One region of the Priestia sp. JSM ZJ58 genome, then DNA from elsewhere that is predicted to be linked to it. Evidence: a T-box and tRNA genes for the amino acid it is inferred to sense, from the RefSeq annotation. Region 1 holds a T-box; the other holds one or more tRNA genes.
The links. A T-box is a leader RNA that pairs with one kind of tRNA and senses whether it is charged. The one in region 1 lies ahead of serS (serine--tRNA ligase), so its partner is inferred to be a tRNA-Ser.

Region 1 (4,373 bases):
ATCTAGGCTATGTAGGAGGCCAAACTACAGATAGCATGACGCCGGTCGTGACAAACGAATCTGTTGAAAAAGCTGGATGGTTCTCTCTCGCTATCCGCAGTATTGGTAACTTCTTCAGCGATATTTGGATGAATGCTGCAAATACAGTGAATAACTGGTTTTAATGATAACTCAAGAGAAAGAAGAGATACTACAAGGGAGTATCTCTTTTTTTATTTTTAGATTTGTTTGTATATAATCTATAAATTAGATAGGAATTTTCCGAAAAATACGGTAAAATAGACACTAAGTTTTGAATTTTGTATATACACTAAAAATTATTGTGAAACACTTGATACAGGAGGAAGACAAACATGAATAACATTACAGGTACTGATCGTGTAAAACGAGGAATGGCGGAAATGCAAAAAGGTGGCGTTATCATGGACGTGATCAACGCAGAGCAAGCAAAAATTGCAGAAGCAGCAGGCGCTGTTGCCGTTATGGCATTAGAGCGTGTTCCAGCTGATATCCGTGCAGCAGGCGGCGTGTCTCGTATGGCAGACCCAACAATTGTTGAAGAAGTGATGAATGCTGTGTCCATTCCAGTTATGGCAAAAGCTCGTATTGGCCATATTGTTGAAGCACGCGTGCTAGAAGCGATGGGTGTAGACTACATCGATGAAAGTGAAGTGTTGACTCCAGCTGATGAGGAGTTTCATTTAAATAAAAATACATTTACGGTTCCATTTGTATGCGGTTGTCGTGATCTTGGTGAAGCATCCCGCCGTATTGCTGAAGGAGCTGCAATGCTTCGTACAAAAGGCGAACCAGGGACAGGAAACATCGTGGAAGCAGTGCGTCATATGCGCCAAGTAAACGCTCAAGTACGTAAAGTTGTGGGCATGGACGAAGATGAGTTAATGACAGAGGCAAAACTATTAGGCGCGCCTTATGAGTTATTACTACAAATTAAACGTGAAGGTCGCCTACCGGTTGTAAACTTTGCAGCGGGCGGTGTAGCAACACCAGCAGACGCAGCGTTAATGATGCAGCTTGGAGCAGACGGTGTGTTCGTTGGTTCAGGAATCTTTAAATCCGACAACCCTGAAAAATTTGCTCGAGCAATCGTTGAGGCAACAACGCATTATCAAGATTATGAACTCATTGCAAACTTGTCAAAAGGATTAGGAAGTGCAATGAAAGGGATTGAAATTTCATCATTATTACCAGAAAACCGCATGCAAGAGCGTGGATGGTAATTTAAAGGGAGTTTTGACAAAATGGTAAAAGTAGGCGTGTTAGGATTACAAGGTGCCTTTCGCGAGCATGCACAAGCATTAGAAGCAGCAGGCGCTGAAGCCATTATCATTAAAAAAGTTGAACAGCTAGACGAAATAGATGGTTTAATCCTACCGGGCGGCGAAAGCACAGCGATGCGTCGTCTGATTGACAAGTATGACTTTATGGAACCTCTTCGCCAGTTTGCACAAGCAGGTAAACCGGTGTTTGGTACGTGTGCGGGTTTAATTTTACTTGCAGGACAAGTTGTTGACCGTGAAGAGCCCCATTTAGGTGTTATGGATATTACGGTAGCTCGAAATTCATTTGGGCGCCAACGAGATAGCTTTGAAGCTGCTCTAAATATTAAAGATATTGGTGAAGATTTTATAGGCGTATTTATCCGTGCTCCGCATATTGTAGAAGTAGGAGAAAACGTTGAAGTCTTGGCAATGCATAACGACCGAATTGTTGCAGCAAGACAAGGTCAATTCTTGGGATGTTCGTTTCATCCAGAATTAACAGATGATGCTCGCATGGCTCAGTATTTTGTAGCAATGGTTGAAGAAGCTTCGAAAAAACCTGTATAAATGAATTGCATCTTGTAAAGACTTGTAGTACATTATGATTAATAAAAATGATATTGGTATAAAGCGTTGATAGGAAATAGTAATAAGATTTTTGATTTCAAGAGAGTCGATGGCTGGTGTGAATCGATAATCAATCCTTATGAATCCGTCCTGGAGCAAGCTGTCGAAAAAGTAGTAGGCAGTTTCGGTTCATCCGTTATCTGGTTTAAGAGGAAGGCTTATTTTAGCTTTCAATTAGGGTGGCAACGCGGGTAAACTCTCGTCCCTTTCATAGGGATGAGAGTTTTTATTTTGCCCTTTTATACTAAAGGAGGTACTCAGTATGTTAGATTTAAAATTTTTACGTGCTAATTTTAATGAAGTAAAAGAAAAGCTCAAGTTTCGTGGTGAGGACTTAACGGACTTAGGTCGCTTTGAAGAGTTAGATGCAAAACGCCGTGAGCTAATTGCTCAAACAGAAGAGTTAAAAAGCAAGCGAAATGAAGTATCACAGCAAATTGCACAATTGAAACGTGAAAAACAAGATGCTGATCATTTAATCGTCGAAATGCGTGAAGTAGGAGACCGCGTAAAGCAATTGGATGAAGAGCTTCGCAGCGTTGAAGAAGAGTTAGAGCTATTGCTGCTTTCAATTCCTAACGTTCCACATGAAAGTACGCCTGTAGGTGAAACTGAAGATGATAACGTAGAAGTTCGCAAATGGGGAGAAATTAAACAATTTGATTTTGAACCAAAACCGCATTGGGATTTAGGAACAGATTTAAATATTTTAGATTTTGAAAGAGCTTCGAAAGTAACGGGAAGCCGCTTTGTATTTTATAAAGGGTTAGGTGCAAGATTAGAACGTGCTCTTATTAACTTTATGATGGATTTACATATGGATGAGCATGGTTATGAAGAAATCCTTCCTCCATATATGGTGAATCGTACAAGTATGACAGGAACAGGGCAGCTTCCTAAATTTGAAGAAGATGCATTTAAAATTAAAGAAGAAGATTATTTCTTAATTCCTACAGCTGAAGTACCAGTTACAAATTTACATCGTGATGAAATTTTAAGCGGAGATCAGCTTCCAATTACTTATACAGCGTATAGTGCTTGCTTCCGCTCAGAAGCAGGCTCTGCAGGAAGAGATACACGTGGGCTTATTCGTCAGCATCAGTTTAATAAAGTAGAACTTGTTCGCTTTGTTAAGCCAGAAGATTCTTATGATGAATTAGAAAAATTAACGGGCCATGCTGAAAAGGTTCTTCAACTATTAGGTTTACCTTACCGAGTTCTAAGCATGTGTACAGCTGACTTAGGTTTCACAGCAGCCAAAAAGTATGATATTGAAGTTTGGATTCCAAGTTATGAAACTTATCGTGAAATTTCTTCTTGTTCAAACTTTGAAAGCTTCCAAGCTCGCCGTGCTAATATTCGCTTCCGCCGTGATACAAAAGCAAAACCAGAACATGTTCATACACTAAATGGTTCTGGCTTAGCAATTGGCCGTACGGTAGCTGCAATTTTAGAAAACTACCAGCAGGAAGATGGATCAATTCAAATTCCAGAAGTGCTGCGTCCATATATGGGAAATAAAGAAGTTATTTCTAAATAAAAGTAGAAGATGTTCATTAAATTAATTTTTAATGAACATCTTTTTTAAAAAAATTAATAAAAGAGTTGACTTCATTATTTTTATATGATAAATTAATACTTGTCGATACGGAGGAATACCCAAGTCCGGCTGAAGGGATCGGTCTTGAAAACCGACAGGGGTGTTAAAGCCCGCGGGGGTTCGAATCCCTCTTCCTCCGCCATATTTGACTTATAATGCAATTAACATAGCGCGATAAATTGGAGATTGGAAAACCGTTACTTATAAGTAACGGTTTTTTATTTGTTGAAAATGCCGCTTTATTTATTAAAGCGGCATTTTTTTATAGCTGACGACGTTTTAACTTTTCATTATGTTGTAAAAAGCGAGCCACTTTTTCAACAATTGATTCAATTGAATCAGGATCCTTGAGAAGGTCGTATTCTCTAATATCTAAACGGAGAATAGGACAAGCCGTAAAGTTATTAATCCATTCTTCATATCGGGCGTGCATCTCTTTCCAATAATCAAGAGGCGTTTGTTGTTCCATTGGTCGCCCTCTTTCTTGAATGCGATCTACAATATCTTCGAAGCTGCCTTCCAAATAAATGAGCAGATCTGGATGAGGGAAGTATGGAGTCATAACCATTGCATCGAACAAGCTTGTATATGTCTCATAGTCTACTTTAGACATTGTTCCCTTTTCAAAATGCATCTTAGCAAAGATACCGGTATCTTCGTAAATGGATCTGTCTTGGATAAAGCCGCCGCCATACTCGAAAATCTTCTTTTGTTCTTTAAAGCGTTCCGCTAAAAAATATACCTGTAGGTGAAAGCTCCAGCGTTCAAAATCCCCATAAAATTTGTCCAGGTAAGGGTTGGAATCTACTTTTTCAAACGATGTGCGAAATTGGAGAGCATCAGCCAATGATTGAGTCATCGTA
Region 2 (4,373 bases), on a different contig from region 1:
AAGTGCCGGTTTTATGACTTTGCGCCAAGCTATAGGGGTTATTATGGGCGCAAATATCGGTACGACAGTTACAGCTTTTATAATCGGAATTGACATTTCGAGCTACGCTCTTCCTATTCTCGCAGTGGGAGCGATTTTACTCTTTTTCTTTAAAAGTAAACCTGTTCAAAATTTTGGTCAAATCGCTTTTGGGTTTGGAATGTTATTCTTTGGTCTAGAGCTTATGGGAAGCGGGATGAAGCCGCTTCGCTCACTTCAACAGTTTCATGATTTAACTGTAAGCATGAGTGATAATCCGATTTTAGGAGTTGTAATTGGCACTTTATTTACGGTGATTGTGCAAAGCTCTAGCGCTACTATCGGAATTCTACAAGAACTTTTTGGACAGGGCGCTATTGATATACATGCCGCGCTGCCTGTATTGTTTGGAGACAACATTGGTACGACTATTACCGCTATTTTAGCTTCAATCGGGGCAAGTGTGGCAGCAAGAAGGGCTGCTTTAACGCACGTAATGTTCAACTTAATTGGTACAACTATCTTTTTAATTATCTTGCCGTTATTTACTCGTCTTGTGGAGTACTTGAGAGAGACGATGGGCTTAAACCCAGAAATGACGATTGCATTTGCTCATGGTCTCTTTAACACAACCAATACAATTATTCAGTTCCCTCTTATCGGTCTGCTTGCGTTAATTGTTACAAAGCTGATTCCTGGTGAAGATGCTGTTATAGACTTTAAACCTAAACATCTTGATCCTATTTTTATTGAACAGTCTTCTTCAATTGCTCTTGGGCAGGCAAAAGCAGAGCTTATTCGTATGGGAGAATTCGCGACGATTGGGTTAGAAGAAGCCAATAGTTATTTGAAGACGCGCCATCCTAAACATTCTGATGCTACTATGCAAATTGAAAATGCCATTAACAATTTAGATAAAAAAATCACGAATTATTTAGTGTTGTTATCCCGCTCTTCCATGTCAGAAGCTGAAAGCGAAGAGCATTCTGTGCTTCTAGATACTGCGCGAGATATTGAGCGTATTGGCGATCATTTTGAAAATATCATTGAACTTGTTGATTATCAAATTACAAATAAGGTGAGAATGACAAAAGAAGCTAATACCGACTTAGCTGATATGTTCGAATTGACTATTGTAACAGTTAAAGAAGCTGTTTTTGCTTTAGAAAAAGTAGATAGAGAAAAAGCAGTCCAGGTCATTCAAAAAGAAGAGCAGATTGATGCAATGGAGCGTCTGCTTCGTAAGAAGCACATTTTACGTCTAAATGAAAATGTATGTACAGGTTCTGCTGCTATTGTTTTTGTCGATATCATTAGCAATTTAGAACGAATTGGAGATCATGCTGTTAATATTGCGGAAGCGGTACTCGGAGATCGCTATCTAAAGACATATTCAAAGGTAAAATAAAGAAAGGCCTTGCTCATGCAAGGCCTTTCTTTATAAGAGTGGTTATTGTATGATAAATAGTAATAATAAAAAGGATAGGTGCGGGCATGGCTATTTTATGTTGGGCATTAGTTATCATTAGCTTTGTTGTATCGTTTGTTGGGTTGGTTTATCCCATCATCCCAAGCGTGCTATTTGTAGCGCTAGGATTTGTTATATACGGTTTATTTTATGATTTTAGCTCCTATAGCTGGTTATTTTGGGTGATACAAGGATTGTTAGTTGTCGCACTTTTTTTAGCAGACTATATCGCTAATATTATTGGTGTGAAAAAATTCGGAGGGACTAAAGCAGGCGTTTGGGGAAGTACAGTTGGATTGCTTGTGGGTCCGTTTGTTATTCCGGGATTTGGAATTATTTTAGGGCCGTTTATCGGAGCGATTGTAGGAGAACTGATTGTTCATCGGACCACAATTAGCAACGCAGTAAAAATTGGAGTAGGTTCGGTTATTGGCTTTTTTAGTGGCGCTATCTCGAAAGGATTTATTCAACTGTTGATGATTGCCTATTTTTTATACGCTGTTTTAAAATAATATATTGACTTTAGGCCAGAAACATGTTAAATTTTTAATGTCGCTAGTAAATGTTATATTGTTCCACAGTAGCTCAGTGGTAGAGCTATCGGCTGTTAACCGATCGGTCGTAGGTTCGAGTCCTACCTGTGGAGCCATGGCGGTGTAGCTCAGCTGGCTAGAGCGTACGGTTCATACCCGTGAGGTCGGGGGTTCGATCCCCTCCGCCGCTATTTTCCAATTTACGTTTGTGACATACATAATTCATATTGTTCCACAGTAGCTCAGTGGTAGAGCTATCGGCTGTTAACCGATCGGTCGTAGGTTCGAGTCCTACCTGTGGAGCCACGTGGACCCTTAGCTCAGCTGGTTAGAGCAGACGGCTCATAACCGTCCGGTCGCAGGTTCGAGTCCTGCAGGGTCCACCATTTATAGGGTTGGAGGAATACCCAAGTCCGGCTGAAGGGATCGGTCTTGAAAACCGACAGGGGTGTTAAAGCCCGCGGGGGTTCGAATCCCTCTTCCTCCGCCATACTATTGTCTATTCAAAGCTTCTTTTGAGAAAAAGAAGCTTTTTTTATGTTTAAAAGAATAGCGAATGGGAATTAGGTAAATATAAATCATGGATTAGGTACTTTTTATTTGAAAGAGTAGGGTAAATTTGCTAATCTAAACGTATATGGTGCTTTTGCGCCAAAATGCTTACATATTTTGAAGGAGGAATTATTCATGGCTTACAAATTACCAGAACTACCTTATGCATACGATGCACTGGAACCACATATCGACAAAGAAACAATGAATATTCACCACACAAAACATCACAACACATATGTTACAAACCTAAACGCTGCTGTTGAAGGCAAAGCGGATTTAGAAAGCAAAAGTATTGAAGAGTTAATTTCAAACTTAGATGCTGTTCCTGAAGATATCCGTACAGCAGTACGCAATAACGGTGGCGGTCATGCGAACCACTCATTATTTTGGACAATCCTTTGCCCTAACGGCGGCGGTGCTCCAACTGGTGAATTAGCAGACGCTATTGCTAGCAAATTCGGCAGCTTTGATCAATTCAAAGAAGAATTTGCAAATGCAGCTAAAACTCGCTTCGGTTCTGGCTGGGCTTGGTTAGTTGTAAACAACGGCCAATTAGAAGTAACAAGCACACCAAACCAAGATAGCCCATTAATGGAAGGCAAAACGCCAATTCTTGGTCTAGACGTTTGGGAGCACGCTTACTACTTAAATTATCAAAACCGCCGTCCAGATTACATTTCAGCATTCTTTAATGTTGTAAAATGGGACGAAGTTGCTAAGCGTTACGACGCTGCAAAATAAGCTGAAGACGTATTTAAGAGCCAGTAAAGTAATTATTACCTTTACTGGCTTTTTTGTTTTCCAATTCTTTTACATATCTCCTTTTCTTTTTCACACACTAGGTGTAGAAGAGAAAAGGAGTTTTTTGATATGCCTTTATTAAAAAAAGTAGTTGGAGATATAGAAGTTAGTAAAGATTTACTTTTGCTTTTAATTATAGGCGGTCTTTATGCCTTGGCTATTTCAATTTCCAATTCGTTTGTTAACATTTATCTGTGGAAACAATCAGGCGAATTTTCGGATCTCGCTATTTATAATTTAGCGGTAGTGGTGCTTCAGCCGCTTACGTTTATTTTAGCAGGTAAATGGGCCAAACGAATTGACCGGGTTGTGGTTTTAAGGTTAGGCGTATCTTTTTTAGCTGTTTTTTATATCGCTGTATTGGTCAGTGGAGCTAACGCAGCCGAGTATTTAGTATTGCTTGGTGGACTGCTGGGTATAGGATATGGCTTTTATTGGCTAGCTTTTAATGTGCTAACTTTTGAAATTACAGAACCTGATACAAGAGACTTTTTTAACGGATTTTTAGGGATCTTAAACTCTTTTGCAGGGATGATTGGTCCTTTAGGAGCGGGCTTTGTTATTTCCGCTTTGTATGAATCACTTGGGTATAAAATTGTGTTTGGTGTATCTCTGCTATTGTTTGTCGGTGCCGTTGTGCTTAGTTTTTTTATTACAAGACGCGCAGCTGAAGGAGTATACAAATTTAAAGAAGTGTGGGCTGAACGAAAAGTCAACAAAGACTGGAATCGAATATTACAGGCTCATTTCTTTCAAGGATTGCGTGAAGGTACGTTCATTTTTGTCGTATCCGTCATGGTATTTATTACGACGGGAAGTGAATTAGCTTTAGGAACTTATGGACTGGTGAATTCAGCGGTGGCGTTTGTAGGATACTATGTAGCCTCAAGATTTATTAAGCAAAAAAATCGCCTTCGATTTATTTTCACCGGGGGCCTCCTTCTCTATGGAGCAGTCTTTTTGCTTATCTTTAACTTATCGTATCCAAAGTTAATTAT

Region 2: it encodes a tRNA-Ser, which carries the amino acid that the T-box ahead of serS (serine--tRNA ligase) is inferred to sense. The anticodon was not compared.

What each region holds. Positions count from the first base shown of each region.
Region 1 is NZ_JBISEM010000013.1:7,580-11,952, reverse strand. Features, by position in the region: gene ACH6EI_RS27400 (serine hydrolase) at 1-164, shown strand, start outside; gene pdxS (pyridoxal 5'-phosphate synthase lyase subunit PdxS) at 354-1,241, shown strand; gene pdxT (pyridoxal 5'-phosphate synthase glutaminase subunit PdxT) at 1,263-1,850, shown strand; T-box leader at 1,908-2,120, shown strand; gene serS (serine--tRNA ligase) at 2,173-3,450, shown strand; tRNA gene ACH6EI_RS27380 (tRNA-Ser) at 3,560-3,652, shown strand; gene ACH6EI_RS27375 (deoxynucleoside kinase) at 3,773-4,373, opposite strand, start outside.
Region 2 is NZ_JBISEM010000001.1:377,862-382,234, forward strand. Features, by position in the region: gene ACH6EI_RS01905 (Na/Pi cotransporter family protein) at 1-1,426, shown strand, start outside; gene ACH6EI_RS01910 (DUF456 domain-containing protein) at 1,513-1,998, shown strand; tRNA gene ACH6EI_RS01915 (tRNA-Asn) at 2,061-2,135, shown strand; tRNA gene ACH6EI_RS01920 (tRNA-Met) at 2,137-2,210, shown strand; tRNA gene ACH6EI_RS01925 (tRNA-Asn) at 2,251-2,325, shown strand; tRNA gene ACH6EI_RS01930 (tRNA-Ile) at 2,329-2,405, shown strand; tRNA gene ACH6EI_RS01935 (tRNA-Ser) at 2,417-2,509, shown strand; gene sodA (superoxide dismutase SodA) at 2,707-3,315, shown strand; gene ACH6EI_RS01945 (MFS transporter) at 3,445-4,373, shown strand, end outside.